Regions from separate parts of the Nocardia sp. IFM 10818 genome, predicted to be linked through region 1. Evidence: riboswitches for the same ligand, from Rfam matches in the RefSeq annotation. Region 1 holds a riboswitch; each other region holds the start of a gene.

The links. Region 1 has a riboswitch for S-adenosylmethionine ahead of ACYQ5L_RS02465 (aminotransferase class V-fold PLP-dependent enzyme). Riboswitches for the same ligand answer to the same signal wherever they lie in the genome.
Region 2: linked by a shared signal. The riboswitch ahead of ACYQ5L_RS37160 (rhodanese-like domain-containing protein) and the one ahead of ACYQ5L_RS02465 (aminotransferase class V-fold PLP-dependent enzyme) in region 1 are both predicted to bind S-adenosylmethionine.
Region 3: linked by a shared signal. The riboswitch ahead of ACYQ5L_RS05835 (bifunctional o-acetylhomoserine/o-acetylserine sulfhydrylase) and the one ahead of ACYQ5L_RS02465 (aminotransferase class V-fold PLP-dependent enzyme) in region 1 are both predicted to bind S-adenosylmethionine.

Annotation. Positions count from the first base shown of each region.
Region 1 covers NZ_BAAHJH010000001.1:505,719-515,886, reverse strand. Annotated here, with positions in the region: gene ACYQ5L_RS02495 (crotonase/enoyl-CoA hydratase family protein) at 1-144, opposite strand, end outside; gene ACYQ5L_RS02490 (2-oxo-4-hydroxy-4-carboxy-5-ureidoimidazoline decarboxylase) at 291-611, shown strand; gene ACYQ5L_RS02485 (YbaK/EbsC family protein) at 651-1,124, shown strand; gene ACYQ5L_RS02480 (flavin reductase family protein) at 1,256-1,804, shown strand; gene ACYQ5L_RS02475 (LysE family translocator) at 1,818-2,450, opposite strand; gene ACYQ5L_RS02470 (biliverdin-producing heme oxygenase) at 2,491-3,162, opposite strand; SAM riboswitch class IV at 3,349-3,464, shown strand; gene ACYQ5L_RS02465 (aminotransferase class V-fold PLP-dependent enzyme) at 3,510-4,823, shown strand; gene ACYQ5L_RS02460 (hypothetical protein) at 4,866-5,054, opposite strand; gene ACYQ5L_RS02455 (DUF2752 domain-containing protein) at 5,070-5,525, opposite strand; gene ACYQ5L_RS02450 (TetR/AcrR family transcriptional regulator) at 5,525-6,166, opposite strand; gene ACYQ5L_RS02445 (SDR family oxidoreductase) at 6,274-7,062, shown strand; gene ACYQ5L_RS02440 (NAD(P)H-dependent amine dehydrogenase family protein) at 7,088-8,155, shown strand; gene ACYQ5L_RS02435 (MerR family transcriptional regulator) at 8,152-8,508, opposite strand; gene ACYQ5L_RS02430 (alkene reductase) at 8,574-9,695, shown strand; gene ACYQ5L_RS02425 (alpha/beta hydrolase family protein) at 9,681-10,168, opposite strand, start outside.
Region 2 covers NZ_BAAHJH010000001.1:8,017,913-8,028,080, reverse strand. Annotated here, with positions in the region: gene ACYQ5L_RS37200 (helix-turn-helix transcriptional regulator) at 1-584, opposite strand, end outside; gene ACYQ5L_RS37195 (helix-turn-helix transcriptional regulator) at 649-1,470, opposite strand; gene ACYQ5L_RS37190 (YceI family protein) at 1,572-2,114, shown strand; gene ACYQ5L_RS37185 (CaiB/BaiF CoA transferase family protein) at 2,181-3,281, opposite strand; gene ACYQ5L_RS37180 (DUF456 domain-containing protein) at 3,502-3,984, shown strand; gene ACYQ5L_RS37175 (amidohydrolase family protein) at 3,981-4,859, opposite strand; gene ACYQ5L_RS37170 (FAD-dependent oxidoreductase) at 4,943-6,337, opposite strand; gene ACYQ5L_RS37165 (Rv0361 family membrane protein) at 6,630-7,067, shown strand; SAM riboswitch class IV at 7,110-7,225, shown strand; gene ACYQ5L_RS37160 (rhodanese-like domain-containing protein) at 7,241-7,663, shown strand; gene ACYQ5L_RS37155 (O-succinylhomoserine sulfhydrylase) at 7,850-9,064, shown strand; gene ACYQ5L_RS37150 (DJ-1/PfpI family protein) at 9,177-9,818, shown strand; gene ACYQ5L_RS37145 (MarR family winged helix-turn-helix transcriptional regulator) at 9,815-10,168, shown strand, end outside.
Region 3 covers NZ_BAAHJH010000001.1:1,339,483-1,349,650, reverse strand. Annotated here, with positions in the region: gene ACYQ5L_RS05850 (hypothetical protein) at 1-280, opposite strand, end outside; gene ACYQ5L_RS05845 (MFS transporter) at 380-1,873, opposite strand; gene ACYQ5L_RS05840 (TetR/AcrR family transcriptional regulator) at 2,007-2,702, shown strand; SAM riboswitch class IV at 2,714-2,824, shown strand; gene ACYQ5L_RS05835 (bifunctional o-acetylhomoserine/o-acetylserine sulfhydrylase) at 2,920-4,245, shown strand; gene metX (homoserine O-acetyltransferase MetX) at 4,242-5,399, shown strand; gene ACYQ5L_RS05825 (hypothetical protein) at 5,524-5,685, shown strand; gene ACYQ5L_RS05820 (DUF3017 domain-containing protein) at 5,695-6,012, opposite strand; gene ACYQ5L_RS05815 (tRNA (cytidine(34)-2'-O)-methyltransferase) at 6,092-6,568, shown strand; gene ACYQ5L_RS05810 (Uma2 family endonuclease) at 6,642-7,292, shown strand; gene ACYQ5L_RS05805 (DUF167 domain-containing protein) at 7,413-7,643, opposite strand; gene ACYQ5L_RS05800 (epoxide hydrolase family protein) at 7,750-8,853, shown strand; gene ACYQ5L_RS05795 (error-prone DNA polymerase) at 8,904-10,168, opposite strand, start outside.

The DNA of each region.
Region 1 (10,168 bases):
GGGATCGGCGTCGAGCTCCCGGAAGATGAGCGGCAGCTCACGCCAGAAGTCCGGGCCCATGGCATTGCCTTTGCCGGGACCGGTCAGCGTCACCTGGGCGATGTGGTCCTTGCTTTCGACCTCGAAAGCCTTCCAATCGGTCATCGGTCCAGCGTATCGGGGGTGCGGGCGGCCCGGCCGGGGGGTGTAAATCCTGTGCTAAATCTGATGCGCCGCACTGGTTTCCGGCTACCTCGCGGACGCACCATGAAACCCGTCCGCAAATGCACTCCCCGTGTGTGGAGGTCCCGATGTTGATGCATCACGGAATCGGCCTCGACCGCTTCAACACCCTGCCCCGCCGCCGCGCGATCCACGCCCTCTACGAATGCTGCTGCAGTGTCACCTGGGCGGCCAAGATCGCCGACGGCCGTCCCTATCCCGGCTACGCCGCACTACACACCGCCGCGGCCGCCGAACTCGACGCCCTCTCCGCCGCCGATCTGGACAATGTCTTCGATTCCTGTGCCCGCGAGTTCATTTCGGGGCGCACCGGCGCCGAGCTGAAACGCATCACCCGCGCGCGCCTGGCGCGCATGCTCGGCCCGGAGGAGGGCTATCCCGAATACTGATAACCCGCACATCCACCGCAATCGCTCTACCCTGGTGCCATGCGCAGGTCCCTGCCACCCGTCGCCGCCAAGGTTTCGGACACGCTCATCGCGCGCGGCCATCACGGGGTGATCATCACCCAACCGCAGCCCACCCACACCGCGGCCGAGGCCGCCCGGGCCCTGAACGTGCCCGTCGGCGCGATCACCAAATCCCTGGTCTTCCTGCTCGACGAGGATCCGGTACTGCTGCTCGTCTCCGGCGCCCACCAGGTGCACCTGGAACACACCGGCCGGCGGCTGGAGGGCAGGCTCACCCGCGCCACCGCCGCCATGGTGCGCGAGCTGACCGGCCAGCCCATCGGCGGCGTCGCCCCGGTCGGGCATCCGGTCAACCTGCCCACCTACATCGACACCGCGCTGTCGCGGCATACCGAGCTGTGGGCGGCGGGCGGGCATCCGAACACGCTCTTCCGCACGACTTTCGGCGAATTGGTCCGGATCACCGCGGGCCTGGCCATCGATATGGATTGAGCGATTTCGCACAGTGGGGAATAAACCCGGCGCCCGGACACGTAGGTTCGAAACGTGAGCGAGCTTGCGAGCGAACCATTGACACAGCGCGCATCGCGCATGGGTGTGCCGAGCGCCAGCGAGGTGCACCCATGAGCGATTCTGCGACGCCCGGCGCCGAGCTACATGTGCCCGACGATCTGAGTGGTATCACCGCGCAGCAATATCGGGCCGCGATGCGGCACTATCCGGCGGGCGTCACCATCGTCACGCTGAACTCCGCGGACGGGCCGATCGGCTTCACCGCCACCTCGTTCGCCTCGCTCTCGGCGGAACCGCCGTTCATCTCGTTCAATATCGCCGAGACCTCGTCGAGCATCGCCGCCATGCTGCGGGCCGAATCGCTGGTCGTGCACTTCCTGGGCGAGCATCAGAAGCATCTGGCCCAGCGGTTCAGCCGGGCCGCGGAGGAGCGGTTCAGCGATCGGTCGCTGTGGACCACCCTGGACACCGGCGAACCGGTGCTGCACGGCACCCCGATCTGGGTGCGCGCCACGGTCCATCAGCTCATTCCCATCGGCGACCACACCCTGGTGGTCGGTCTGGTCACCCGGGTGCACGACAATACCGAGGACGCGCCGTCGGCCGGACCGCTGGTCTACTACAACGGCGCCTACCACCGCGCCGAGATCTCCGACTGAATCCGCCCGCTGATCAGGCCGCCGAGGACGCGGTTCCGATGCCCAGCGCCGCCAGGATTCCGGCACTGAGCTGTTCGAGCCGGTCCCGCACGCGCGGGCTGCGCAGCAGCGCCACCGCCCGCGAGGCCGCCACCGCCAGCAGCACCATTTCGACCGCGGCGATCGCGGCTTCGATGGCGCCCAGCGCGAGGGTGTTCGCGAAGGTCACCTCGGTCAGGAACTGCGGCAGCACCGCGAGGTAGAACAATCCGACCTTCGGATTGAAAATGCACGACAGCAATCCCGCAGCGAATGCCGAGCGAACGGTGACATCGTCCCGCGGCGCGTCGATGGCGACCTCCGCCTCCCGGGCGGCCCGATTGCGGCGATATTCCAGGAAGGCGCGAATCCCCAAGTACACCAGGTAGATTCCGCCGACCACCTTCAGCACCCGATAGGCCGTGGCCGACTGCTCCAGCAGCGCCGCCACCCCGGCGGCGACCACCACCGCCCAGACGATCCCGCCCAGCGCCGACCCGATCGCCGCGGCCACCGCCGGTCGTCGCCCGATAATCGAAAACCGCAGCACCAGAAACGAATCCGGCCCGGGCGTCAGCGACAGCACCAGGCACAGCCCGATAAAGCTCAGCAGCAGCGGAAGGCTCACCCCTCCATGGCAGCGCACCGCCGCCGCGAGGGCAAGGGAATTAGGCGGCGAACTCCGCGCCCAGTTCACGGAACACCTCGGTGTTCAACGTGAACGCCAGCCGCGCCTCGTCGAGCACCTGCTCGACCTCGGGACCGCCGACCGGCAGCTGATCGAGCTGCTCGCGGTATTCGCGTTTGAACGCAGCGGGATTCGAAATGCCGTCGAAGACGTAGAACCGCACGCCGTCGCCCTTCTTGGGCAGGTCCCACAGCTTCTCGGCGGTTCCGCGAATGACCTGTCCGCCGGAGAGATCGCCCAGGTAGCGGGTGTAGTGGTGGGCCACGTACCCGGCCGGGAAGCTGCGCGCGCACTCCTCGATGCGGGCGGCATAGGCGGCGGTGGCCGGCAGCGCGGTCAGCTCGTCGCGCCAGCCGGCCCCGCCCAGGTGGGCCAGATCGGCCTCCAGGGATTGCAGGCGGGCCAGCTCCGGCCGGATGAACGGCCCCGCGACCGGGTTCTCGGCGAGCTCGGCGGAATGCTTCTCCAGGGCGGCGTAGACGAACCACAGCTGCGCGGTGTAGCGGTAGAAGGCCTCGACTCCGAGTGCGCCGCCGAGCAGGTCGCGCATGAAGGTGGAGTGTTCGGCCTCTTCGTGCTGCCGCTCGGTCGCGGTGCGGATGAGGGTCGAGAACGGGGTGCCGGTGTCCGTGCTGTCGGCCTGCATCGACATGGTGCTCGCAACCTCTCGTCATCAACTCCGGGGCGCCGAAGTATGGCTACCCTAACTTCTCCTTCGAGGGTACGCGTCAGCAACGATCTCGCGATTCGAACTTTGCGGTCCCGGCGATCCAACTTTCGGATGATTTTCCGGACGGGGTTGACAAGGCTCCCAGCCGTCTGCCAACCTCTCAAACCAGGTCATGAGTACCAGCGCAAAGCCCCGGCTAGCTGGTCGGCAACCCTCCTCCGCGGTGGGGTGCTCCGGGTGACGACCAGGCCGCAGCCCAAAACCGGGCGCGGCAAGCGCGGACTCTCGATCATTTCGATCGCGTGTCCCTGGCCCGATGGGATTTCGTGATGACTGCTTTCGCCGACCAGACCTGTGCCGCTCTCGCCACCGTCTCCGGCTGCGACCTCCAGGTGCCCCTCGTGCAGGGCGGCGCCATTCGCTACGCCAACTTCGACTACGCGGCGAGCGCCCCCGCCTTGCAGCAGGTCACCGACCGGATCGCCGAACTGCTGCCGACCTACGCCAGCGTGCACCGCGGCGCCGGCTACGCCTCGCGCATCTCCACCGACTGCTACGAATCCGCCCGCGGTTCGGTCGCCCGCTTCCTGAACGCCGCCGACGATCAGGTCGTGGTCTTCACCCGCAACACCACCGATTCGCTGAACCTGCTCGCCTCCTGCGTGCCCGGCGACACCGTGGTCCTGGATGTGGAACACCACGCCAACTTCCTGCCGTGGACCCGCCACGGCCGCCGCGTGGTGCCCATTGCCGACACCATCGAGGAGACCATCCAGCGCATTGTCGCCGAGCTGTGCAGCAAGCCCGCCGCGCTGCTGGCGATCACGGGCGCCTCGAATGTGACCGGTGAACTGCTCCCGCTGGAGCGCCTGGCCTGGATCGCGCACCAGTGCGGCACCCGCATCCTGGTCGACGCCGCCCAGCTGGCCCCGCACCGCCGCATCGACCTGCGCACCACCGGCATCGACTACCTCGCCTTCTCCGGCCACAAGGCCTACGCCCCCTTCGGCGCGGGCGTGCTGGTCGGCCGCCGCGACTGGCTCGATGCCGCCGAGCCGTACCTGGCCGGCGGCGGCGCGGTGCGCTCGGTGACCGCCGACGGCGCCGACTGGGCCCCCGCCCCGCAGCGCCACGAGGCCGGATCCCCCAATGTGCTCGGCGTGGCCGCCCTGGCCGCGGCCTGCGACACCCTCGCCGGACTGGACGAGGCGACCGTGCTCGAGCACGAGCGGTACCTCACCCACCGCCTGCGCTATGGCCTGAAAACCGTTCCGGGCGTGCGGTTCCTGCGCATCTTCCGGGACAGCACCGACGCCGTCGGCATTGTCGCCTTCACCATCGACGGCTTCGAACCCGGACAGGTCGCCGCCTATCTCTCGGCCGAACACGGCATCGGCGTGCGCGACGGCCGCTTCTGCGCCCACCCGCTGCTGTCCCGCCTCGGCGTGGACGCGGCCCTGCGCGCCAGCATCGGCCTGGGCACCACCGCCGCCGACGTGGACCGGTTGATCGACGCCGTCGCCACCCTGGTGGAGAACGGCCCGAGCTGGAATTACGCCCGCACCGAAGGCCATTGGAACCCCGTCCCCGAGACCCGCCCTTTCGCGAATACCGATGCGGGAGCAGCGCCCTGCGGGTTCTGACGGGCCAGGGGGCGAAGCCCCCTGAGAGTCCCGAGAGTCGGGTTATGGCACCAGATAGCGGGCGGCGAGTTCCTCGACGAAGGGATCGTCGTCCGCCACCGCGTTCAGCAGATCCAGGTCGTCGCGCACCGAGATCTCGCGCGGATCATCCTGTTCCGGATCGGCGGGACCGTCCTCTTCCAGCTGCCGGATCAATTTCGCGCGCACGCGCTCTTTCAACGTGTCGGCCATAACCCGAGCATGCCATCAAACCGGCGCGAGCCAGCTCCCCCACGGCGTATTCCGGACGACCGTATATATAAGGAGCAGCGCCAGCGTGATCCACATGGCCTTCTTCGGCAGCACCTGAGGTAGTCGCGGAATCGTTCCCCCGCGCCACCCGCGCACCAGCCACGATCCCCACCACACGGCGAAGCCCAGCAGCAACGGCACGATCAGGATATTGCTGTGGACGGCATCGAGAATCCGCCCGTCGGTGAGATTGTGCAGCCCTCGCAGTCCCCCGCAGCCCGGGCACCACAGCCCGGTCAGCTCGTAGAACGGGCAGAACCCGTACGACCCTTCCGCGTGCGGATCCCGGAAATGCAGCAGCGCCAGTCCGCCCGCCACCGCCGCGCCCGCGAGCAATGGCATGCCCACGCCGACCCAGCGGGGCCGGGTCGGATTGTCGTTCACGGGCGCTGACCTGGTGTCCACGAACATCAACGGTAGCCGGGCCCGCGGCGCGCTGCCAGATCGCCGACGGGTGCGAGCAGCACGCCCGCGAGCATATCGATGATCTCCATGCGCGCTCGCATATCCGCGGCCTCGATCCGGCCCGCCTCGACAGCGCGTTCGTGATCGGCGAGCAGCGCGAAAAGCACTGTGGGCAGGGTGCGCAACCGCCGGATGCGCACGCCCGGCGGCAATTCCGTCAGCTCATCGCCGAGCCGCTGCATGATCACCCGGACCGAGGTGCGCGCCTCGCTGGCCAGGTTCGCGGCATCGGTCACCGCCGGGTGGGTGTGGATCTGCTCCAGGAATCGCGCGTAGTGATTGATCCCGTACCGCTCGTTCAGCTCGAACATGGGCAGCACCAGCGCTTCCAGCAGTCCGTGCACGGAGGCCGCCGAACCCGTCTGTTCCGCAAGCAGTTCCAGCCGCCGCACTTCGAGGGTGGCCAGCCGGTGCTCCACCACGGCTTCGATCAAGCCGTCGCGCGAACCGAAGTGGTATTGGATGGCCGAATTGTTCCGCTGCCCGGCGGCCGCCGCGATATCGCGCAGCGGCACCGCCTGCCCGCGTTCGGCGATCAGCCGCTCGGCGGCCTCGATGATCCGCTCTCGCGCTTCGGTGACTGCCATGCGTGCAGACTAGCCTGCCCAGCAGCGGTTGAAGAACTTCTCCTTGACAGTTAAGAACTAATTCTTAAAGCTACCTGTGACCGTCGTCATATCGGAAGGACCGCTCGATGATCCTGGACAAATTCCGCCTGGACGGCCGCGTGGCCGTCATTACCGGCGCGGGCCGCGGCATCGGCGCGGCCGCCGCCCTGGCCCTCGCCGAGGCGCGCGCCGATGTCGCCATCGCCGCGCGCACGGAGTCCCAGCTCGATGAGGTGGCGGGCAAGGTGCGCGCCCTCGGCCGTCGCGCCTTCACCTTCCCCGGCGATCTCTCGCACACCGGAACGCTGAAGGACTTCGCGGAGGCCGCGGCCGCGAATCTCGGCCGCCTCGACATCGTCGTCAACAATGTGGGCGGCACCATGCCCAATACCTTCCTGACCACCAGCGCCGAATTCCTCGATCAGGCTTTTCATTTCAATGTCACGACCGCGCACGCCCTGACCCGGGCCGCCACCCCGCACCTGCTGGCCGCCGGCGGCGGCTCGGTCGTCAACATCACCTCCACCCTCGGCCGGGTGCCCGGTCGCGGCTACCTCGCCTACGGCACGGCCAAGGCCGCGCTGGCGCACTGGACCCGTCTCGCCGCCACCGACCTGTCCCCGCGCATCCGGGTCAATGCCATCGCGGTCGGCTCGACTCTCACCTCCGCCCTGGATGTCGTTGCGCAGCAACCGGAAATGAAGAAGCAGATGGAGGACGCCACCCCGCTGCAGCGCCTCGGCGAGCCGTGGGAGATCGCCGCCGCCATCGTCTACCTCTCCTCCCCCGCCGGCGGCTACCTCACCGGCAAGGTCCTGGAAGTGGACGGCGGACTCATCAGCCCCAACCTGGAGCTCCCCATTCCCGACCTGTGATCGTCTGCCCGCCAGGAGTTCTGCCATGAAATACCGCGTAGTCCAGTGGAGCACCGGCAATGTCGGCCGCCGCACCCTGCGTTCCATCCTCGCCCGCCCCGAACTCGAGCTGGTCGGCGTCTGGGTCTCCAGTGCGGCCAAGGCCGGTAAGGACGCCGGTGAACTCGCCGGTCTCGACCGCGACACCGGCGTCCTGGCCACCACGGACGCCCAGGCGCTCATCGACCTGAAACCCGATTGCATCGTCCACACCGCCATGGCCGACGACCGCCTGCTGGAGGCGGTGGAGGATCTGAAATCCTTCCTGCGCGCCGGGATCAATGTCGTCTCCAGCAGTCCCGTCTTCCTGCAATTCCCCTACGGCACCCTGCCCGACGACGCCATCACCCCCATCGTCGACGCCGCCACCGCGGGCGGAGTGTCGCTGTGGGTCAACGGCATCGATCCGGGCTGGGCCAACGACTGGCTGCCGCTGCTGCTGTCCAGCGGCTCCGAGCGCATCGACGCCATTGTCTGCTCGGAGATCATGGACTACTCCACCTATGACAATCCCAAGGTGCTGTTCGACATCATGGGCTTCGGGCGTCCGCTCGACGACCTCCCGCTGCTACTGCAACCCGGGGTCCTCACCCTGGCGTGGGGCAGCGTGATCCGCCAGCTCGCCGCCGCGCTGGATGTCGAACTCGACGATGTCACACAGCATTTCGAACGGCTTCCGGCTACCGAGAAGATCGAGATCGGCGCGCATGCCATCGCGCCGGGCACCGCGGCGGCGCTCCGCTTCCAGATCCACGGCCTGCGCCACGGCCGCGAGGTGCTGACCCTCGAACACGTCACCCGCCTGCATCCCGCACTCGCGCCCGACTGGCCGCAACCGGCCGGAAAGGGTTGCTACCGAGTGGAAATCAAGGGCGAACCCGACTATCAGCTCGACCTGCAGCTCTACAGCAACGGCGATCACGCCGAGGCGGGCGTGGTCGGCACCGCCGCCCGGCTGGTCAGCGCGATCCCCGCCGTGATCCAGGCCCGTCCCGGCCTGCTCACCGCCACCGATCTGCCGCTCACCACCGGCCGCGGGGTGGTGTCGCCCTAGACGGCGGCCCGGCCGATCACATCGTCGAGCACATCGCGGGAGCGCAGCAGATCGCGGATCTGGCGATCGATGCGCTCCCGTTCGACTTTCAGCTCGTCGACCAGCTCCGGGGTGGCGAACTCATTGGCCCGCCCGTCGGCATCGCGCATGCACGGCAGGATCTGCGCGATCTTCTTGCTGCACAGGCCCGCCGCGTACAACTCCTGGATGTGGATGACCCGGTCCACCGCCGGCTCCGGATAGTCGCGATGGCCGCCCGGGGTGCGCGCCGACACCAGCAGGCCCTGCTCCTCGTAGTAGCGCAGGGACCGCTCACTGACCCCGGTGCGCGCCGCCAGCTCCCCGATTCGCATGCGCCACCTGGCCTTCCGTCTCCGGACTTGATTCTCACATCAATGTCAGATTTTACCGTACCCGCATGACGAACACCGCACCGCGCAACAGCCTCTTCGACTCCGCCGCTCTCGGCGCCCTCGACCTGCCCAACCGCCTGGTCATGGCCCCCATGTCCCGCAATCGCGCCGCCGCCGACGGCACCCCGACCGAGCTCATGGCCGCCTACTACACCCAGCGCGCGAGCGCCGGGCTCATCATCGCCGAGGCCGCCACCCCCAACCGGATCGGCAAGACCTACGCCGGTATCCCGGCCATCCACACCGAGGCCCATATCGCCGGATGGCGACAGGTCACCGATGCGGTGCACGCCGAAGGCGGCCGGATGTTCCTGCAAATCCAGCACGGCGGACGCATCGGCCATCCGGACAACAGCGGCCTGACCCCGATCGCGCCCTCGCCGATCGCGCTGCCCGACACCATCCACACCGCCGCCGGATCCCGGCCCGCTCCCGTCCCGCGGGAAATGACCATCGACGATATCCACACCACCATCGCGGATTTCGCCGCCGCGGCCCGCAATGCCATCGCGGCCGGTTTCGACGGCGTGGAAGTACACAGTGCCAATGGTTACCTGCTGCACCAGTTCCTGTCCGACAACACCAATCAGCGCACCGACTCCTACGGCGGTTCGATCCGCAACCGGATCCGCCTCACCGTGGAGGTGGTCGAGGCCGTCGCCGCGGCCATCGGCCCGGAACGCGTCGGCGTGCGCATCGCACCCGGCGTCACCGCCAATGCCATCGCCGAGACTGATACCGCCGAGTTGTACCCGGCACTGATCGATGCCCTGTCCGGCAAGGACCTCGCCTACCTGCACGTGGTCTTCGCCGACCCGGATTCCCCTGTCTTCCAGGACATCCGGCGCGACTGGCGGGGCGCCCTCATCGCCAACCCCTACCTCGGCTGGGGCGAACCGCTGCCCGCCGACGGCGGCAAGCAGCAGGCCGAACGCCTGCTGGCCGCGGGCGCCGATCTCATCTCCCTCGGCCGCCCGTTCCTGGCCAACCCGGACCTGGTCGAGCGCCTGCGCATCGGCGCACCCGTCAACCCGTTCCGCGACGCCTACTTCTACGGCGGCGACGCCACCGGCTACACCGACTACCCGGTGCTCGCCGGCAGCCTCGTTTCCTCAGGGCACCAGTAGGCCCCAGTAGAGCGCCCAGAGCGTGAATGCCGTGCCGCCGCAGACCAAGAGCGTCCATCTGGTGCGGGCGCCCGCGCCCGCACCGGAGAGCGTGCCCCGGCCCCGCGCCACGACGACGCCGAGGGCGACCACCGCGCACACCGCGCTCAGCTGCAGGGCCAGCCACGGCAGGGTGCGGCCGAACACGAGCGGGCCGAACGAGGTCGCGCGCGACAGCATCAGGAATCCGAGCTGGACGATGACGCCGGCGGTGGCGATCGCGGCCGCGGACGCCAGGATTCGCGCGGGGCGGGCATTCGGCAGCCGCCAGGCCCGAACCAGGCCGGTCAATGCGTAACCGCCGAAAGCGAACACGATGCCGGACAACAGCATCAGCTGCACCGCGGTGGACTCCCACCAAGCCAGCGGCCGCAGCGGCTGTGCCGAATGCGACTGTGCCGCAGCAGGATCCACCTGGGTCGCGGCGCTACCGG
Region 2 (10,168 bases), 7.5 Mb from region 1:
AAAAGCGCGTTCCCCCCGGAGGATTCCCACATGAGGTTGGCGGTGAAGCCCTCCAACTGCCCGCCCAGCATGGACTCCACCAGCTCGACGCTCTGCCGCTGGGTGAACGGCGACAGGTCGATCCGCAGCAGATGCCCGTCCTTCCACAGCGAGGTCACCGCATCCGGCACCGGCACCCCGCTGCGCACGGTGCACACGATGTGCGCCGCCTTGTCGATGGCCAGCTGCAGCAGCAGGGTCGCCGACAGCTGATCGAGCAGATGCGCGTCGTCGACGCCGATAATGGTGTGCCCGTCCGCCAGCAGCGCCTCGCGCGCCGCGGCCATGAAGGTCACCGGGTCGTGGGCGGTGTACACCCCCACCATGTGCGCGAACACCCCCAGCGGGATGCTGCGGGCGGATTCGGTGCCCGCCACCCAGCGGATATTCCCGCCCACACCGGCCGTGGCCAGTCGTGCCAGCGTCGTTTTGCCTACCCCCGCGTCACCGGTGAGAACAGCGCCGACGAAGTCGTCCCCCTGCAGCGCCGACCGGATGAGATCGAGTTCGCTCTCGCGTTCGACCATCGGCCAATTCCGAGCCATGTGTCAACTGTAGTTCCAGGACCGTTAGTGAGCAGCGTGAACGAAAGTCCCACAAACCTGGGTCTTATTCGTTGACCAGCCGCAATCCGGGGCTGCGCGCCTGCCGGCGGTCCACCAGCCACACCATGATGCTCTGGTCGGCGGCCGGATCGAGGGTCTCGACCTCCACCTCGACCGTCCCGCGCACCGGATGATCGATGTGCAGGACCACCGAGCGGGTGAGCGTCACGCGGTGCTCGCGCCAGCGGCATTCGAACTCGGGGAACCGCTGCAGCTGCCGGATGCGCGCGTCCAGGCCCTGGTCGTCGGAGAACCGGGCATAGGAGGCGCGCAGGGCGGAGGTGATCAGGTCGGCGGCCTCGGCCCAGTTGGTGAACCGGCGGATCGCCTCCGGATGCGCGAACAGGTAGAGCGCGAAGTTGCCGTGCACCGCCTCGTCGAACATGCCGAGCGGTTCGGCGAAGTCCCGCCAGGACGGATTCCAGGCCAGCATGTCCATGCCCCGCCCGAGCAGGTAGGCCGGGGTGGGGTGCAGGGCGTCGATGACCGCCTGCATGGTCTCGCTGACCTGTTCGCGGGCCTGCCCGGCGGAGGGGCAGTTGTTGCGCTGTTCCATGTGGATGGCCAGTGTGCCGAGGTGATGCCGCTCGACCTCGTTGAGCCGCAACGCATCCGCGAGCGCGCCCAGGACCGCGGTGGAGGGATTGGTATCCCGGCCCTGCTCCAGGCGGGCCAGATAGTCGGCGCTCACCCCGGCCAGCGCGGCGACCTCCTCGCGGCGCAGTCCGGGCGTCCGGCGCCGCCGCCCCGCGGGCAGCCCGACGTCCTCGGGTTGCAGCTGGGCGCGCCGGGCAATCAGGAACTCGGCGAATTCGGATCTGGACACCCCACCATGGTGCCCGATCCCAGCTCCGTTATCCCCGCCCTGTCAGGTCCAGGATCAAGACGGTGTGGCTAACCGGACCAGGGTCCCCTTGAATTGTCGGCATGACGACTTCCGAACAGACCGTGATCGCCCCCGGCTCCTGGACACTGGACGCCAACCACTCCTCGGTCAACTTCACCGTCCGCCACCTGGGCATTTCCAAGGTTCGCGGCCGTTTCAACAACTTCGAGACCAGCTTCGTCGCCGACGAGTCCGGCAAGGCCGCCATCGAGGCCACCATCGACCTGGACTCCTTCGACACCGGCAACGAGATGCGCGACAACCACGTCCGCTCGGCCGAGATCCTCGACACCGCCAAGCTCGACAAGCTGCACTTCCGCGTCGTCGAGCCGGTCGCCCTGGCCGCCGAATTCGAGGTCACCGGCGAGGTCACCCTCGGCGAGGTCACCAAGCCCATCACCCTCGATGTGGAGTGGGGCGGCGTCCAGGTCTTCCCCGGCGATCAGAAGCAGCACGCCGGCTTCACCGCCACCGGCACCTTCAAGCGCAGCGACTTCGATGTCGCGCCCGGCCTGCCCACCGCCATGCTCGGCGACAAGATCGCCATCGAGCTCGACATCCAGCTCGTGGAACCGACTGCCTGATAACGGATTACGAAGCTGCGGCGTCCGAAGGGACGCCGCCGCTCGGCATTTGCGAGCCGGGCGAACTCAGTCCGCCCAGACCTGCTCGATCGGGGTGCCCTCGGTCGGCGGCGGGGTGGGCGTCCCGGCCGGGGTGCGGGAGAACCGCGGGGCCGGGGCGTGCTGCACCACGCCGTCGATCTCGATGAGGCCGGTGCGCGCCTGGATGTGCGGATTCTGTTCCGCCTCGGTGAAAGTCAGCACCGGGGTGGTGCAGGCGTCGGTGTGCTCGAAGATGGCCCACCACTCGTCGCGGGTCCTGGTCTTGAACTTGTCGGCGAACAGCTTGCGCAGCTGGTCCTGGCCCGCCGGATCGATCTGGTGGGGGAGCCCCTCGGGATCGATCTCCAGACCCTTCAGCAGTTCGGCGTAGAACTGCGGCTCGATGCAGCCGACCGCCATGTACTTGCCGTCGGCGGTCTCATAGGTGTCGTAGAAGGCCATGCCGGTGTCGAGCAGGTTGGTGCCGCGCTCATCGGACCACAGGCCCATGCCCTTCATGCCCCAGATCATGTGCGAGAGGGCCAGCGCCCCATCGATCATGGCGGCGTCGATGACCTGGCCCTTGCCGGAGGACTGCCGCTCGACCAGGGCGGCCAGAATGCCGAAGACCAGGAACATGGAGCCGCCGCCGAAATCGCCGACCATGTTCAGCGGCGGCACGGGCCGTTCGCCCTTGCGGCCGATGGCATTCAGCACGCCGGTGAGGGAGATGTAGTTGATGTCGTGCCCGGCGCGGTCGGCGAGCGGGCCGTACTGGCCCCAGCCGGTCATGCGGCCGTAGATCAGCCGCGGATTGCGTTCCAGCGCGGTCTCGGGACCCAGGCCCATGCGCTCGGTGACGCCGGGGCGGAAGCCCTCGAGCAGCACATCGGCCTTCTCGATCAGGCCCAGGACCTTCTCGATGTCCGCCGGATCCTTGAGGTTCGCCTCGACAATGGTGCGCCCGCGCCACTGCGGCCGTTCCATGAAGCCGGGCAGCTGATTCGGCCGCTGCACCCGCACCACGTCCGCGCCGAGATCGGCGAGCAGCAGCGCCGCATGCGGACCCGGTCCGATTCCGGCCAGTTCAACAACCCGGACGCCCGCGAGCGGGCCCTGTTTGGTGGCGGTGGATGGAGTGCTCACGCCCTACCTCGGTTCATCGTCGATCCTGTGACCGGCAGCACGCGCCGGTGTTGACATTGTGACAATAGGGCGCGCGCGGGCGCGCGGCCACCCTGCCGCTCCGGACCGGCCTCGGGGTGGCGTCGGGGTGAATTGCGGGTGGCCATGCGCCCGGCGGGCGACGCGTGTCGGCCCCCGGTGAGTGAGAATGCGAGAGCAGCTACCAGCGGAAGGCATCGAAGTGAGCGCATGGGGTGAGGTCCTGGTCGGCCTCGCGATCCTGGTCGGGCTGATCGGCATCGTGGTGCCCATCCTGCCCGGCGTGATCCTGATCTTCGCCGCGATCCTGGTCTGGGCGATCCTGACCGGCGGCACCACCGCCTGGGCGATATTCGCCCTCTGCACAACGCTTCTCGTGATCAGCGGCGTCATCAAGTACACCTGGCCGGGCGCGAAACTGCGCGAGGCCGGGGTCGCCAATCGCTCGCTGTTCCTGGGCGCGGTGCTCGGCATCATCGGGTTCTTCGTCGTCCCGATCGTCGGCCTGTTCCTGGGATTCGTACTGGGCGTTTATCTTTCGGAATTCCAGCGGCTGCGCGTCCAGCAGCCGGCCTGGGAGTCCACCAAGCACGCCTTGAAGGGCGTCGGCCTGTCGATGCTCATCGAACTGCTCGGCGCCCTCATCGCCACCGCCGTGTGGGCGTCCGGCGCGGTGGTCGTCTAGTTCTCGATGATCGGCAGCGGAATCGTATCCGGCAGCGGCGGAGGCGGTTTCGGCAGTTCCGAGCGGTGCAGCCGCAGCGTCGGCGAGTCCGCGGCGAACAGCGGCCGGGTCGGCGCCGGATCCTCGAAGGGCCGTTCCTTGGCGGGCAGCCGGTAGAACGCCCGCGCATTGTCCTCCAGGACCTTGTGCAGATCCGTGCCGACGGCGTCGGCGATGATCTCGATATCGGTATCGCGGAACGGCCGCCCGGCGCGGGTGCCGGGCAGATCGGAGCCGAACATGAGCGCCTCCGGATTCACCGCGTGAATCTTGCGCAGCGCCTGCCCCACATTCATCGACACCCGCCCGAAGCCGGAGGCCTTCACCTTGGAGCCGCGGTCCACCAGGTTCAGCAGGTATGGCAGGCAGTCGTCGCTCATGCCCATGTGATCGATGGCCAGGGTGGGCAGTTTGGAGATGACCGGCTCCAGCGAGCCGAGCATGGACCCGTCGATATAGAGCTCCACATGCCAGCCGACCAGGTCGTAGGCGCGCAACGCGAGCATGGTGAGCCCGACGATGTCGAGGGCCGCGCGCTTGAGGTTGAACCGGACCGCGCGCACGCCCGCCCGGTCCAGTTCGATGATCTCCGCGTCGGAGGCGTCCACGTGCAGGTTGGTGACGCCCACCCAGCCCTCGCCCAGTTCGGCGAGGGCCGCGCGCAGATAGCTCTGATCGGTGCCCTGGAAGGACCCGCTGACCACGGCCCCGCCGTCGATATCGAACCGCGCCATGCGCGCGCGATAGTCGCCGATGGTGTACGGGTCGGGCAGGTAGCCTTCGTTTTCGATCAGCGGGAACCGCGGATCGATGATATGGACATGGGCATCGAACACGTGATCAGCATGCCTCAGAACGGTGACAAGTGCCGAAGCCCTTGTCCACCTGGCTTATTGGGCCAGGTCAGGGGTGGGGTGGACTAGTTGCCGACCTTGTCCGGCTCGCTGGCGCGCAGCATGTCCTCGCGCTCCACGACCTTCACCCGCTCGCGGCCCTCCGGCTCGCCGAGGGCGCGCTCGTGCGCGTCCAGGCGGTACCAGCCGGCCCAGGTGGTGAACGGAATGCCCTTGGCCTCCAGGAACTCGGTCACGGCCTCCGGCTCCGGCTTGGCGGCCGGGGTGAAGGTCGGGGCGTCGTCGAGCAGGCAGGCGATGGTCTCGTTGGCGTCGCCCTTGGTGTGGCCGATGAGACCGACCGGGCCGCGCTTGATCCAGCCGGTGACATAGGTCTGCGGCAGGTACCGCGCCGCGCCGTCGGCATCCTCGTCGATCAGCACGCGACCGGCCTCATTGGGCACGGTGCCGGCCTGGTCGTCGAACGGCAGCGACGGAATGTTCTGCGACAGGTAGCCGACCGCGCGGTACACGGCCTGGATGTCCCAGTCCTTGAACTCGCCGGTGCCCTTGCAGTTGCCGGTGCCATCGAGCTGGGTGCGCTCGGTGCGCAGGCCCACCACCTTGCCGTCCGCGCCGAGGATTTCGGCGGGGGATTCGAAGAAGTGCAGGAACAGCTTGTGCGGGCGGGCGCCGACATCGCGAATGGCCCACTGCTCCAAGGTGTTGCAGATCATGTCGACCTGCTTGGAATGGCGGCGGGCCGCTTCCGAGCCCTCGTCGTAGTCGATGTCCTCGGGATCGACGATGACCTCGATGGTCGGCGAGTGGTCGAGCTCGCGCAGTTCGAGGGGGGTGAACTTGGCCTGCGCGGGACCGCGGCGGCCGAAGACGTGCACTTCCAGGGCCTTGTTGGCCTTGAGGCCCTCGTAGACGTTCGGCGGGATCTCGGTCGGCAGCAGTTCGTCGCCGGTCTTGGCGAGCACGCGCGCCACGTCCAGGGCGACATTGCCGACGCCGAGCACGGCGACCTTCTCGGCCTCGAGCGGCCAGGTGCGCGGCACGTCCGGGTGCCCGTCGTACCAGGACACGAAGTCGGCGGCGCCGTAGGAGCCGTCCAGGTCGATGCCCGGGATCTCCAGGGCGCGGTCGGCATTGGCGCCGGTGGAGAAGATGACCGCGTCGTAGAAGCCCTGCAGGTCCTCGAGGGTGATGTCGACGCCGTAGTCGATATTGCCGAGCAGGCGGACCTGCGGCTTGTCGAGCACCTTGTGCAGGGCGGTGATGATGCCCTTGATGCGCGGGTGGTCGGGTGCGACGCCGTAGCGGATGAGACCGAACGGAGCGGGCATCCGCTCGTACAGGTCGATGCTCACCTCGGCGTCGGATTTCATCAACGCGTCGGCGGCATAGATGCCCGCGGGGCCGGCGCCCACGATCGCAATGCGGAGCGGGCGGGTCGCTGCACTCTGTTCGGTCATTCTTATGCGCACCCTCTGGTTGGAGCTACGTGTCGTCGGCCTGCGGCCTTCGTTCTTAGCTTAGGCTAAGTTGATGGCCTGGCTGCGGGTGGTGCCTGGATCGGAACCCCCGACGCTGCGGCGTTGCTGCGTGGTTCTGGTAATTCCCGCATTTTTGCGGGAATTGTGCCGATTCTAATCGTGCGTCTGGATTGTCCCCCGCGTCGGTGTGCCGGCCACCGGCGGCCCCTCCTGCTTGTGAGTACCCGGTGTCGCGGTCATTGCACCCATTCCGACCAGGCATGATCTAGTCATGAGCGATGACGGCCAATCCGATCAGCCAATTAAAATCAGCCAGAGCGAAACTCGTTCACTGTGGCCGTTCCTGCTGGCTGCGGGCGTAATCCTGGTCGTCATCATCGGCATTGTGGTCGCTGCCCTGGTGTCGCCGGTTGAGAAGAATGTCACAGACCGCGACCGGCTCGCGGTGGCCGCCAGCGCCTTCACCCAATCCCGCAGCGGCACCGACGTCCTGGATCCGAATACGGTGTGCCAGGGCTTCGACGAGAACCGCTCACCCTTGAGCAACCCTCGTGACGAGGGCGTCCAGTTCGAATTCGTGCGCCTCGACGATCCGGTGATCACCGGTGATCGCGCCACCGCGCAGGTCACCTACCGGGCCGATGGCGCGGAACGGACCGCGACCTGGACCTTCACCAGGTCCGGCAGCCGCTGGCTGGTCTGCGACTGAAAGGTTTGACAGCCGGGCTCCGGCCCAGGCACTCTCATCCCAGGTCATGAGTACCAGCGTCAAGCCCCGGCTGGCTGGTCGGCAACCCTCCTCCGCGGTGGGGTGCTCCGGGTGACGACCTGGCCGCGCACCGGAAAATGGTGCGGCAAGTGCGGATTCACAGGAGGTTCGAAGTGAGCTACGCGGGTGACATCACGCCGAAACAGGCGTGGGAACTGTTGCGGGACAATCCGGATGCGGTGCTGGTGGATGTGCGCACCGAAGCCGAATGGCGATTCGTCGGCGTGCCCGACACCAGCGGTATCGGCCGGCCGACCGCGCTCATCGAGTGGGTGGACACCAGCGGCACGCCGAATGCCCGGTTCGTGGATCAGCTGAAGCAGGCGCTGGCCGATCGCGCCGCCGACTCGGACGCGCCGGTCATCTTCATCTGCCGGTCCGGTCAGCGGTCCATCGGCGCGGCCACCGCCGCCACCGCCGTCGGCTTCGCGCCGGCGTTCAATGTGGTCGAGGGTTTCGAAGGCGCGCTGGACGCGCGCGGGCATCGCGGCCAGACCGGCTGGCGGGCCGATGGTCTTCCGTGGAGGCAGTCATGATCAGGGCAATCTCTCGGGCCGAGTCCCGTTGTCGGGCGGCGGTTCCGGCGTTGGCGGCGGGCCGATGGTGCTCTGTCGATTGGAGGCAGTCATGATCAGGGCAATCTCTCGGGCCGAGTCCCGTTGTCGGGCGGCGGTTCCGGCGTTGGCGGCGGGCCGATGGTGCTCTGTCGATTGGAGGCAGTCATGATCACCGGTGGCTCGTTCGACAAGCCGCTGCCCGAGGGCGTCGGCCCCGCCACCCTGGGCGTGCGCGGCGGCATCCGGCGGTCCGGTTACGACGAGACGTCCGAGGCGCTGTTCCTGAACTCGGGTTTCGTCTATGAGAGCGCCGAGGCGGCGGAGGCCTCCTTCACCGGCGATATCGAGCATTTCGTCTACTCCCGCTACGGCAATCCCACCGTCGCCATGTTCGAGGAGCGACTGCGGCTGATCGACGGCGCCGAGGCGGCCTTCGCCACGGCGTCGGGCATGTCGGCCGTGTTCACCGCCCTGGGCGCACTGCTCGGCGCGGGTGACCGCCTGGTCGCCGCGCGCAGCCTGTTCGGCTCGTGTTTCGTGGTGGCCAATGAGATCCTGCCGCGCTGGGGCGTGGAGACCGTCTTCGTCGACGGTGAGGATCTGGAGCAGTGGGAGCGGGCGCTGTCCGTGCCCACCCAGGCCGTGTTCTTCGAGACCCCCTCGAACCCCATGCAGACCCTGGTGGACGTCCGCCGCGTCACCGAGCTCGCGCACGCCGCGGGCGCGAAGGTGGTGCTGGACAATGTCTTCGCCACCCCGCTGCTGCAGCGCGGCTTCGACCTCGGCGCGGATGTGCTCGTCTACTCCGGCACCAAGCACATCGACGGCCAGGGCCGGGTGCTCGGCGGCGCCATTCTGGGCCCGCACGACTACATCGACGGCCCGGTGAAGAACCTCATGCGCCACACCGGTCCGGCGCTGAGCCCGTTCAATGCCTGGACGCTGCTCAAGGGCCTGGAGACCATGCCGCTGCGGGTGCGGCAGTCCAATGCCTCCGCTCTGCGCATCGCCGAATTCCTGGAGCGGCATCCGGCGGTCTCCTGGGTGAAATACCCGTTCCTGCCCTCGCATCCGCAGTACGAGCTGGCCAAGAGCCAGATGTCGGGCGGCGGCACCGTGGTCACCTTCGAACTGGCGGCGCCCGCGGACGAGGCCAAGAAGCGCGCCTTCGAGGTGCTCAACCGCCTGCGCATCATCGATATCTCCAACAATCTCGGTGATGCGAAGACGCTGATCACGCATCCGGCCACCACCACCCATCGTGCGATGGGGCCGGAAGGCCGTGCGAGCATCGGGCTTTCGGATGGCGTGGTGCGCATCTCGATCGGCCTGGAGGATGTCGAGGATCTGCTCGGCGATCTGGATCACGCACTGAGCTGAGAGTTTTCGCCGTGAGGCCGGAACCGTCTGTCGACGGTTCCGGCCTTCGTCGTTTTCCGGGACCGACTCATTGACAGTGTGCTGTCAAATATGACAGGATACTGTCATGACGATGAAGACAGTGCACCTGGCCATCTACGACACCTTCTCCGACTGGGAGACCGGCCACGCCACCGCGCACATCAACCGCGCGATGTGGCAGCGGGAACCGGGAACCTGGCAGGTCAAGACGGTCGGGCCGACCGCGGAGCCGGTCGTCTCGGCGGGCGGCATGCGGGTCGTGCCGGACGTCGTCCTCGCCGATCTCTCCCCGGCGGACAGCGCCATGCTGATCCTGCCCGGCGCAGATACCTGGGAGAGCGGCGAACTCGCGGCATTCGCGGCCAAGGCGGCCGAATTCCTCGCGGCGGGCGTGCCGGTGGCCGCCATCTGCGGGTCGACCTTCGGTCTCGCGGCGGCGGGCCTGCTCGATAATCGCCCGCACACCAGCAATGCGGCGGAATACCTTGCCTTCAGCGGATATTCGGGCGGTGATCACTTCGTGTACGAACCCGCTGTGCGCGACGGCGATCTGATCACCGCCAGCGGCACCAAGCCGGTCGATTTCGCCCGGGCCATCTTCGCGCGGCTCGGCGTCTACGAGCCGCACATTCTCGACGCGTGGACCAAGCTCTACGCCGACAGCGATCCGGCCGGATTCTTCGCCCTCGCCGAGTACGAGGAGAAGCGGTCGGCCGAGCAGGCGGCGCGGTGAACGCCGAACAGGAACTGTTCAGTACGGCGGCGATCACGTCGTTCCGGCTCAATGGCCAATTCCTCGCCATCGCCGAGGAATTGGCCAAGCCGGCCGGCATTACCGCGGCCTGGTGGCAGGTGCTCGGCGCGGTGCTGCACGAGCCGCTGCCGGTGGCCGGGGTCGCGCGGGCGATGGGCATTACCCGGCAGAGTGTGCAGCGCATCGCGGATCTGCTGGTGGACAAGGGTTTGGCCGAGTACCGGCCGAATCCGGCGCATCGGCGCGCCAAGCTCGTGGCCATTACCGAGGACGGTCACGAGGCGCTGCGGCGGATCGAGCCGCAGCACGCGAAGATGGCGGCCCGGTTG
Region 3 (10,168 bases), 830 kb from region 1:
AACCACGTGCGACGACCGGCTGCCCCGCGGTCGCCCAGCGGCGGTCGCCGCGCCACAACGCCGTCACCACCGGCAGACCCACCGCCAGCAGTACCGAACCCGCGGTAAAGGTGAGGTGCGCCGCCACCCAGGTGGCCGCCCGCTCGGCCGCTTCCGAATGTTCCAGGGGATGCAGGCCATTGCCGATCGACCACAGCACCCCGCCCGCGATCAGGGCGTATGCGGGCCATCGGGTATCCGGGTCGCGGGTGGTGGGTTCGGCTGTCATCAGAGTCGTCATGCATCCACTGAAACCCGCTCCCACTCACAACGACTTGCCGTCGACTTGCGCCCGCCACCGACTCCGATGGCGGGTGCGCACTGCCGTAGAAGGCGGATATCAGACGCCCACGTGCACGTACTCGGGGCCTTCGAGCAGATTCTCGGGCTTGTCGCGGATCATCAGCCAGATGATCGGGATGGTGGCGATGAAGAAACCGGCGCCGATCAGGAACGAGATGTCATAACTGTGGATAGCGGCGCGGGCGGCGAGATTGTCGACGGTGGCGTTGTTCTCCGCGTAGCTCTCGGCCACCTGGACCGCGATCGTGGTGAGCAGGGCCGTGCCGATGGCGCCGCCGACCTGCTGGGCGGCGTTCAGCAGGGCGCTGGCCACGCCCGAGTCGGCCTCGTCGACCTGATGCAGGGCCGTGGTCTGCATGGCCACGAAGATCGGGCCCATGCCGAGGGCGATGAGGATCATGGCGGGCAGGACGCTGGTGGCGTAGCCGTCGCCGTAATCCAGTCGCGACAGGTACAGCAGACCCAGCACGCCGAGCAGCGCGCCGGCGATCAGCACCGGCCGCGGCCCGCGACGGGGCAGGACGGCGCTGGTGAGGCCGGCGGCGATGACGATGCCGATCGGGAAGGGCAGGAAGGCCACGCCCGCCTTCAGCGCCGAGTAGCCCAGCGTGATCTGCAGGTAGAAGCTCAGGTTGAGGAACATGGCGAACATGGCGATGGGGACCAGCAAGGCCACCAGGAACGACCCGCCACGATTGATCTCACCCGGAATACGCAGCGGCAGTAGCGGATTCACGGAACGACGCTCGATGGCCACGAAGGCGGCCAGCAGGGCGAGCCCGGCGCCGAGCAGCGCGAGGGTGGTGCCCGCCAGCCAGCCGTCGTCGGCCGCCCGGCTGAATCCGTAGACGATCGAGACCAATCCGAGCGTGACCGTGACGGCGCCGGGCAGGTCGTAGCCGCCGGTGCGCGGTTCGGGCACGTCCTTGACCACGAAGGCCAGTCCGCCCAGCACCGCCAGCAGCGCGAAGGGCGTATTGATCAGCAGCGTCCAGCGCCAGTCCGCGTATTCGGTGAGCGCGCCGCCCACAATGAGCCCGATGGCCACCCCGCCCGCCGAGACCGCCGCGAAGACGCCGAAGGCGCGGGCGCGCTCCTTGGCCTCGGGAAAGGTCACCGACACCAGCGACAGCGCGGCCGGCGCCAGCAGCGCCGCGAACGCGCCCTGCAGACCGCGCCCGGCGAACAGCTGCCAGCCCGTTTGCGCGAGCCCGGCCAGCGCCGAGGCCGCGGCAAAGCCGATCAGGCCGATGAGCAGGATCCGGCGCCGGCCCAGATAGTCGGCCAGCCGCCCGCCGAGCAGCAGCAGGCCGCCGAAGATGAGCGTGTAGGCCGTCATCACCCACTGCCGGTCGCCGTCGCTGATGTGCAGATCCTGCTGCGCGAAGGGCAGCGCGATCGTGACGATGGTGACGTCCAGCACCACCATCAGCTGCGCCAGGGCGAGTACGCCCAGCGCCCACCAGCGGGTGGAAGTCGTTGTCTCGATTGGTTTCCGGTCGGCGTCCAGCGCCGCGATCCCGCTGGTCATGGTCATCTCCTCGGTTGCCGGGCAGTGCAGTCATCGTGTCATCGGGCGACAAATGTCGTCAAGAGAAATCTGTCGCGTTGCGACAGTTGTCAGATGAGGTCACAATCGCGCGAAGTATCGCTAGACTGGACCGATGCTCGGTTTGTCGACGTCGACCACCCGGACCGGACTCCGGGAGCGCAAGAAGCAGCAGACGCGGTCTCGGATCATCGAGGTCGCCCTGAGGCTGTGCGACAAGCAGGGCTTCGACGCCACCACCGTCGAGCAGATCGCCGACGCGGCCGATGTCTCGCCGCGCACCGTGAACCGGTACTTCGACTCGAAAGAGGCCATCGTGGTCGGCCTCATCGAGGACTTCGAGGGCGCGCAGGCCGAGGCGCTGGCCGCCCAGCCGCGCACCGGCAATGAACTCGAAGCGCTGCGCGCCAGCTTCCTCGCGGTGATCGACCGCATCCTCACCGAGGGCGAACCGATCTCCTTCGAGCAGTTCAAGCAGATGCAGCGGCTGATCCTGGACAACCCCACCGTGCGGGCCCGCAGTTTCGAATCCGTCTCCTTCGAACAGGCCGCCCTCGCGCGGGTGCTGGCGGAGCGGCTCGGGGCCGCGCCCGATGCGCTCTCGGTGCAGCTGCTGCTGTCGATCTGGCAGGTCATCTGCCACGCCGGCAAGGAGGACAGCCTGCGGCAACTGCTCGACGGGAACGATCTGGAAGCCATCGCCGCGCACTGCGTGAATCACGTGAACACCGCCTATGCGGAGTACATCCGGGTGTGCGCGGTTCCGAGTGTGTCCGGCCCCACTGCGGGAAGTTCCGGATCCGGCAGTTAGAATCTCGCTCAGGTCAAGAGCATCAGCGACAAGCCCCGGCTCGCTGATCGGCAACCCTCCAGCTGCGGTGGGGTGCTCCGGGTGAGGACCTGGCACTCGAGGGACGAGTGCAAGCGCAACGTAGGAGGCCACCCGAAATGTGTTGTTGTCGAAGCCTATTCGTTTCTCGATAACGTCAGACTTCCGCCTTTCGGCGACCTTTTTCTTGGAGCAGGACATGAGTGACTCGACCGCGCCCATCGACCCGGCCGACTGGTCTTTCGACACCAAGCAGATCCATGCCGGGCAGGCGCCCGACGCCGCCACCGGGGCCCGCGCCCTGCCGATCTATCAGACGACGTCCTACGCCTTCCGCGATACCGATCACGCCGCCGCGCTGTTCGGGCTCGCCGAGCCGGGCAATATCTACACCCGCATCATGAATCCCACCCAGGACGTGGTGGAGCAGCGCATCTCCGCCCTGGAAGGCGGTGTGGCGGCGTTGCTGCTGGCCTCCGGGCAGGCGGCGGAGACCTTCGCCATCCTGAATCTCGCCGCGGCGGGCGACCACATCGTGTCCAGCCCGCACCTGTACGGCGGGACCTACAACCTCTTCCACTACTCGCTGCCCAAGCTGGGCATCGAGGTCAGCTTCGTGGAGGATCCCGACGACCTGGAGCAGTGGCGGGCGGCCGTGCGGCCCAATACCAAGGCGTTCTACGGCGAGACCGTCGCGAACCCGAGCAGCTCGATCCTGGATATCCCGGGCATCGCCGGGGTTGCGCACGCGGCGGGCGTACCGCTGATCGTGGACAACACGGTGGCCACGCCGTATCTGATCCAGCCGCTGCGGCACGGCGCGGACATCGTGGTGCATTCGGCCACCAAGTACCTGGGCGGGCACGGTTCGGCGGTGGCCGGTGTGATCGTGGACGGCGGGACCTTCGACTGGACCGTGCGCGATGCCGAGGGGCAGTCCCGGTTCCCGGGTTTCACCAGCCCCGATCCGTCCTACAACGGCGTGGTCTTCGCCGATCTCGGCGCGCCGGCGTTCGCGCTCAAGGCGCGCGTGCAGCTGCTGCGCGATCTGGGCGCGGCCGTATCGCCGTTCAATGCCTTCCTGATCAGCCAGGGCATCGAGACGCTGAGCCTGCGGGTGGAGCGGCACGTGGCCAATGCCCAGGCGGTCGCCGAATTCCTGGCCACCGCGCCGGGCGTGGAGTCGGTGTTCTACGCGGGCCTGCCGAGCTCGCCCTGGTATGAGCGCGGCAAACAACTGGCACCCAAGGGCGTCGGCGCCATCGTGTCCTTCGAGCTGGCCGGCGGCGTGGACGCGGGCAAGAAGTTCGTGGAGGCGCTGGTCCTGCACAGCCATGTCGCTAACATCGGGGATGTGCGCTCGCTCGTGATCCATCCGGCGTCGACGACCCACTCCCAGCTGACTCCCGAAGAGCAGCTCGCTTCGGGCGTCACGCCTGGTCTGGTGCGTCTCGCGGTAGGCATCGAGGGGATCGAGGACATCCTGGCGGATCTGCGGGCCGGACTGACGGCGGCGGCACGGTGATCGTGAACATCGAATCGAGCACGGTGCGGGAGACGGCGGAAGCTCTGCTCCCGCCGTCCGACGGGACGCTCGGCAGTATTGCCATCGGGGCGGTGCGGCTGGAGAACGGGGCCGTCATTCCGGACGTGACGCTGGCCGTGCAACGGTGGGGCGAACTTTCCGCGAATGCCGACAACGTGATTCTGGTCGAGCATGCGCTGACCGGTGATTCGCATGTGGTCGGCCCGGCCGACGTGCATCACGCCCAGCCCGGCTGGTGGGACGGCATCGTCGGGCCGGGTGCGGCAATCGATACCGGCGAATGGTGTGTCATCGCCACCAATGTGCTCGGCGGCTGCAAGGGCAGCACCGGGCCGAGCTCCTTGGCCGCGGACGGAAAGCCCTGGGGCGCAAGGTTTCCCGAGATCTCCATTCGCGATCAGGTGACCGCCGAGGTGGCGCTGTTCGATCTGCTGGGCATCGACCGGCTGGCCGCCGTCGTCGGCGGGTCGATGGGCGGCATGCGGGTGCTGGAGTGGATGGTCGGGTATCCGGACCGGGTGGGTGCGGCGCTGGTGCTGGCCGTCGGCGCGCGCGCCACCGCCGATCAGATCGGCACGCAGACCACGCAGATCGCCGCCATCACCTCCGATCCGGACTGGCAGGGCGGCAACTATCACGGCAGCGGGCGGGCGCCCATGACCGGTATGGGGCTGGCGCGGCGCATCGCGCACCTGACCTACCGCACCGAGTTCGAGCTCGACCATCGCTTCGAGAATCATGCCCAGGGCACCGAGAATCCCTGGGACGGCGGGCGATACGCGGTGCAGAGTTATCTGGAGTATCAGGCCGACAAGCTCATCGCGCGCTTCGATCCGGCGACCTATGTGCTGCTGTCGGAGGCCATGAACCGGCACGATGTGGGCCGCGGGCGCGGCGGCGTGGCGGCGGCGCTGGCCGCCACCCCGGTGCCGTGCGTCGTCGGCGGCGTGGACTCCGATCGCCTCTACCCGCTGCGCACACAGCAGGAGCTGGCCGATCTGCTGCCCGGCTGTCGCGGCCTGGAGATCGTGCGCTCGCGCGACGGGCACGACGGCTTCCTCACCGAGACCGAGGCGATCGGCAAGCTCATGGTGGAGACCATGGAGCTGGCACGCGCGGCGCGCGAGCGCTAATTCGAGTCGCGCCCGTTTCGCGCGAATTACACTGAGGCGCTGCCGGTTTCATGCGGGTGACACATCGGTAACCGTGATCTGATCGCGATCCAATCCGGTCGCCGTGGCGCTAATGTTATCCAGCATGACGGCAGCCTTCGATGACATGGATCTACGTGATCTCGTCGATCTGCTCTCCGAGGAGGAGCAGCTCGAGCTTCGCCCCGATATCCTCCGCGTCTTACACCGGCTCCCGTCGCAGGAGATCCTGCGCCGTGAGCTCGGCCGACGCATGACCAAGGTTTGATCCCCGCCCCTATGTGATACCCAGCGGGCTGATGGTCGCCGCCAGCACGATGATCGTCGCGCCGAGCGCCGTCAGCCACGCCACATCGAATCCCTTGCTGCGCACCGCGAGCACGCCCACCTTCTCGGTCGGCAGGAGCATCCGGAAGGCCGCCGCCAGCAGCGTCGCGCCGCCGAAGACATAGGTCCCGCGCCGCCAGCGATCCCAGGCCAGCAGCACCACGGCCACGATCATCACCAGCGCGATCAGGATGATCGGCAGATTCTCCCGCACGAACGCACCGGCGCGGCTGCTGCGATCCTCGGGGGCGGCATGGGCTGGACTCACGCTGCGAGCTTAACCGCCCGCCGCCGCGACGGCCCGACCCACGGCCGGGTCACGAACAGCACGGTCCGTATCTTCTGCAATGCTGATCGGCGTGTTCCATCTCGTGTTCTTCCAGCCGCGCATCCCGCCCAATACCGGCAACGCCATCCGCCTGGCCGCCGGCACCGGCTGCCACCTGCACCTGATCGAACCCCTCGGCTTCGACCTATCCGAGCCCAAACTCCGCCGCGCCGGCCTCGACTACCACGACCTGGCCTCGGTCACCGTGCACCACAACCTCTCCGCCGCCTGGGAAGCCATCGCCCCCGAACGCGTCTACGCCTTCACCGCCGGCGCCACCACCCGCAACACCGACATCACCTATCTCCCCGGCGACGTCCTCCTCTTCGGCCCCGAACCCACCGGCCTCCCCGACGACGTCCTCGCCGACCCCCGCATCACCACCCAGCTCCGCATCCCCATGCTCCCCGGGCGACGCTCCATGAATCTGTCCAATGCCGCCGCGGTCGCGGTGTACGAAGCCTGGCGGCAACAGGGTTTTCCTGGCGCGGTGTAGGACAATACGGACGTAGCCGTCCACTCTGCGTGAACCCAAGGAGGCAGCGGACATGGCGAAATACCCTGATGACATGTCCATTCCGCATGCCGAACAGCCGGACCTCCCCGAGTACATGACTTGGGAAGAGCTCGAGCAACTCCCCGAAGAGATCGCCGAAGAGATCGAACTGTGGGATGGACGTGTGGTCTGGCTGCGGCGCGGCCCCGGCGAGCATCAGATTTTCACGGCGCGATTGTTCAACGCCTTCGAGCGTTGCGCGCGCAAAGCCGTATCGGCCGATCCAGAGGACTGCTGGCGCGTAAGCCTCGAGAGCAATATCTTTCTCGGCAGTAGCGGAAAGTCCAACTTCCTGACACCCGACTTCCTCATCCATCGCTGCCTCGCCCCGTATCAGGATGTACGCGGCACGGATGTCCTACTGGTCGGCGAAGTGCTGTCACCGTCCAATACTCCAGCGAACCTCGAGGAGAAGAAGGGCCGCTACGCTAGCGCCGGAATCCGTTGGTACTGGGAAGTTTCCCTGGCTTCCGAGGCCAGCGCCATTGCCGCCGTGCGCGCCTATGCTCTCCAGTCCAAACCTGGCGAGCTGCCGGAAGGCGTCCATCCGCTCCGGACAGCCAACTATCTCCTCGCGGGAGAATGGACCCACGCCGATATCAATGGCATCGAGTTCGATTTCCCGTTCCCGATCCACATCCCCTGGGACGAGCTCGCGTTCTGAATCGGTCATGCGTCGCCACCGGATCTTGTGACCTCGGAATCGCCATGCGCTGAACGGCATTCGGCCATATTGCGGGGTGATGAGCCCACCCCCGACCGGACGCCCGTCCCCGTCGGCCGATCAGTCGTCGATCTCGAAGCGTTTGAAGCGGGAGGTGGCGCCGGCGGTGAGGCGGACGGCGGTTTTGGCTACGCCGTAGTGGGCGGCGAGTAGTTCGATGGCGGCCTTGTTGGCCTTGCCTTCGACGGCGGGCGCGCGAACGTACAGCTGAAGGGTGCCGTCGTCGAGAGTCTCGACGAGGGGACCCTTCTTGCTGTTCGGCTTGATCGTCGCTCGGACCACCGTCGACACCCTGACTCCTTTCGGTTTCCATCGATTCTCGCCCAAGGGTTGAAACGGAATGAATCATTCTGCTAATCTGGAACGGAACAAAGCATTCCGTTCCAAGGAGATGGCAATGACCTTCCAGCCCTTCCGAGTCGACATTCCCCAGACCGATCTGGACGATCTGCGCGATCGCCTGGCCAAGGCGCGCTGGACGCCCGCGCTGCCCGGGGCCGGCTGGAGCCGCGGGGTTCCGGTGGACTACCTGCGCGAGCTGGCCGAGTACTGGAAGGACGGATTCGACTGGCGCAAGGCCGAAGCGGAGCTCAACCGGTGGCCGCAGTTCCTCACGGAGATCGACGGGCAGCGCATTCACTTCAAGCACATCCGCAGCGAGCGGGAGGACGCGAAAGCCCTGTTGCTGCTGCACGACAATCCCGGCGGCGCCATGGGCCTGCTGGATGTGATCGAACCCCTGTCCCGGGATTTCCACCTGGTGATCCCGTTCATGCCCGGTTTCGGTTTCTCCACCCCGCTGGCCGATACCGGCTGGACCGTCCCGCGCACCGCGGCGGTCTTCGCCGAGCTGATGACCCGGCTGGGCTATGAGCGGTTCGGCGCGCACGGCGGCGGTGGCGGCGCGAACCTGGCCATCGAACTGGGCCGCCAGGCGCCGGATCGGATGATCGGCCTGCACGTCAATGCCTACGTCGCGTTTCCGGATGAGAATGCGGAGGGCCTGACCGAGGCCGAGCAGCAGCGGATGGCGACCATCGACACGTTCATGCGGGAGGGCATGGGCTTCAACATCATGATGTCCACCCGGCCGCAGACCATTGCGCACGGCCTCAATGATTCGCCGATCGGCCTGCTGGCCTGGGTGGTGGAGAAGTTCAAGGAGTGGAGCGATCCGCGCGCCGAGCTGCCCGAGCAGGTGATCTCGAAGGACCGGATGCTCACCGATGTCAGCGTCCAATGGTTCACCGGCACTTCGGGTTCCATCGCGCAGAGCTACAACGATGTGGCGCACGACCCGACGGCCTGGGCGCCCAAGCCGCGGGTGAGCGTGCCGACCGCGTTCGTCGTCGCCGCGGGCGATGTCACGGTGCGCCGCTTCGCCGAGCGCGATACCACGGTGGCGCGCTGGACCGAATTCGACAAGGCCGGCGCGTACATCGCCCTCGAACAGCCCGACCTGCTCGTCGGCGATATCCGCGCCTTCTTCGGCGAGCGCTGAGCCGCAATCGAATTCGAACGGCCGATCCCGGTGGATCGGCCGTTCGTTCGTCAACGGAAGTCGCGGGAACGACCCTCGATGCGTAAATCCATGCGCTGCAGGTGATCCGCGACAATGGTGACCGCGCCCTCGGCGTTCTGGACGCGGCCGCGAACCAGCAGGGCGGGCGCGGATTGGGCCAGGCGGCGGTAGCGCGCCCACAGGCCGATCGAGCAGACCACGTTCACCATGCCGGTCTCGTCCTCGAGATTGAGGAAGGTGACCCCGCCGGCGGTGGCGGGGCGCTGCCGGTGGGTGACCGCGCCGCCGACCAGAACCCTGGTGCCATCGCGAATATCGAGTAGATGCGCGGCGGGGACCACGCCGAGGGCGTCGAGACGGTCGCGGAGGAATTCGGTCGGGTAGCTGGTGGGCGAGACGCCGGTGGCCCAGACGTCGGCGGCGGCCAGTTCCAGTTCGCTCATGCCGGGCAGGGCGGGGGCGTCGGTGGCCGCGCCGGTGCCCGGAATGCGATCGGGGCGTTCACCCGCCGCCGCACCGGCCGCCCACAGGGCCTGGCGGCGGGTGATGCCGAGACTGCCGAGCGCACCCGCGGTGGCCAGCGATTCCGCTTGTGGGACGGTCAATTCCACGCGGCCGGTGAGGTCCAGGAACGACCGGTAGGGGCCGGCTGCGCGGGCGGTGACGATCTGCTCGGCCAGCTCGGCGCCGATGGAGCGGACCGCGGCCAGGCCGAGCCGAACCTCCATCCCCCGCTGCTCCAGGGTCGCCTCGGCCAGGCTGTGATTGATATCCGGGCCGTGCACCGCCACCCCGTGCCGCCGCGCATCGGCCACCAGCGACTGGGGAGAGTAGAAGCCCATCGGCTGGGCGCGCAGCAGGCCCGCGCAGAACGCCGCCGGATGGTGCAGTTTGAACCACGAGGAGTAGAACACCAGCGAGGCGAAGCTCTGCGAATGGCTTTCCGGGAAGCCGAAATTCGCGAAGGCGTACACCTTCTCGTAGATGCGGTCGGCGATCTCGCCGGTTATGCCGTGCAGATCCCGCATGCCCTGGTAGAAGCGGGCGCGCAGGCGTTCCATCTTCTCCGTGGAGCGTTTGGAGCCCATGGCCCGGCGCAACTGGTCGGCCTCGGCGGGGGTGAATCCGGCGACGTCGATGGCCATTTGCATGAGCTGCTCCTGGAACAGCGGAATGCCCAGGGTGCGCGCCAGGGCGTTCGCCAGCGCCGGATGATCGGGGACGGCTTTCTCCTGCCCGTTGCGGCGGCGGATATAGGGATGCACGGATCCGCCCTGGATGGGACCCGGGCGAA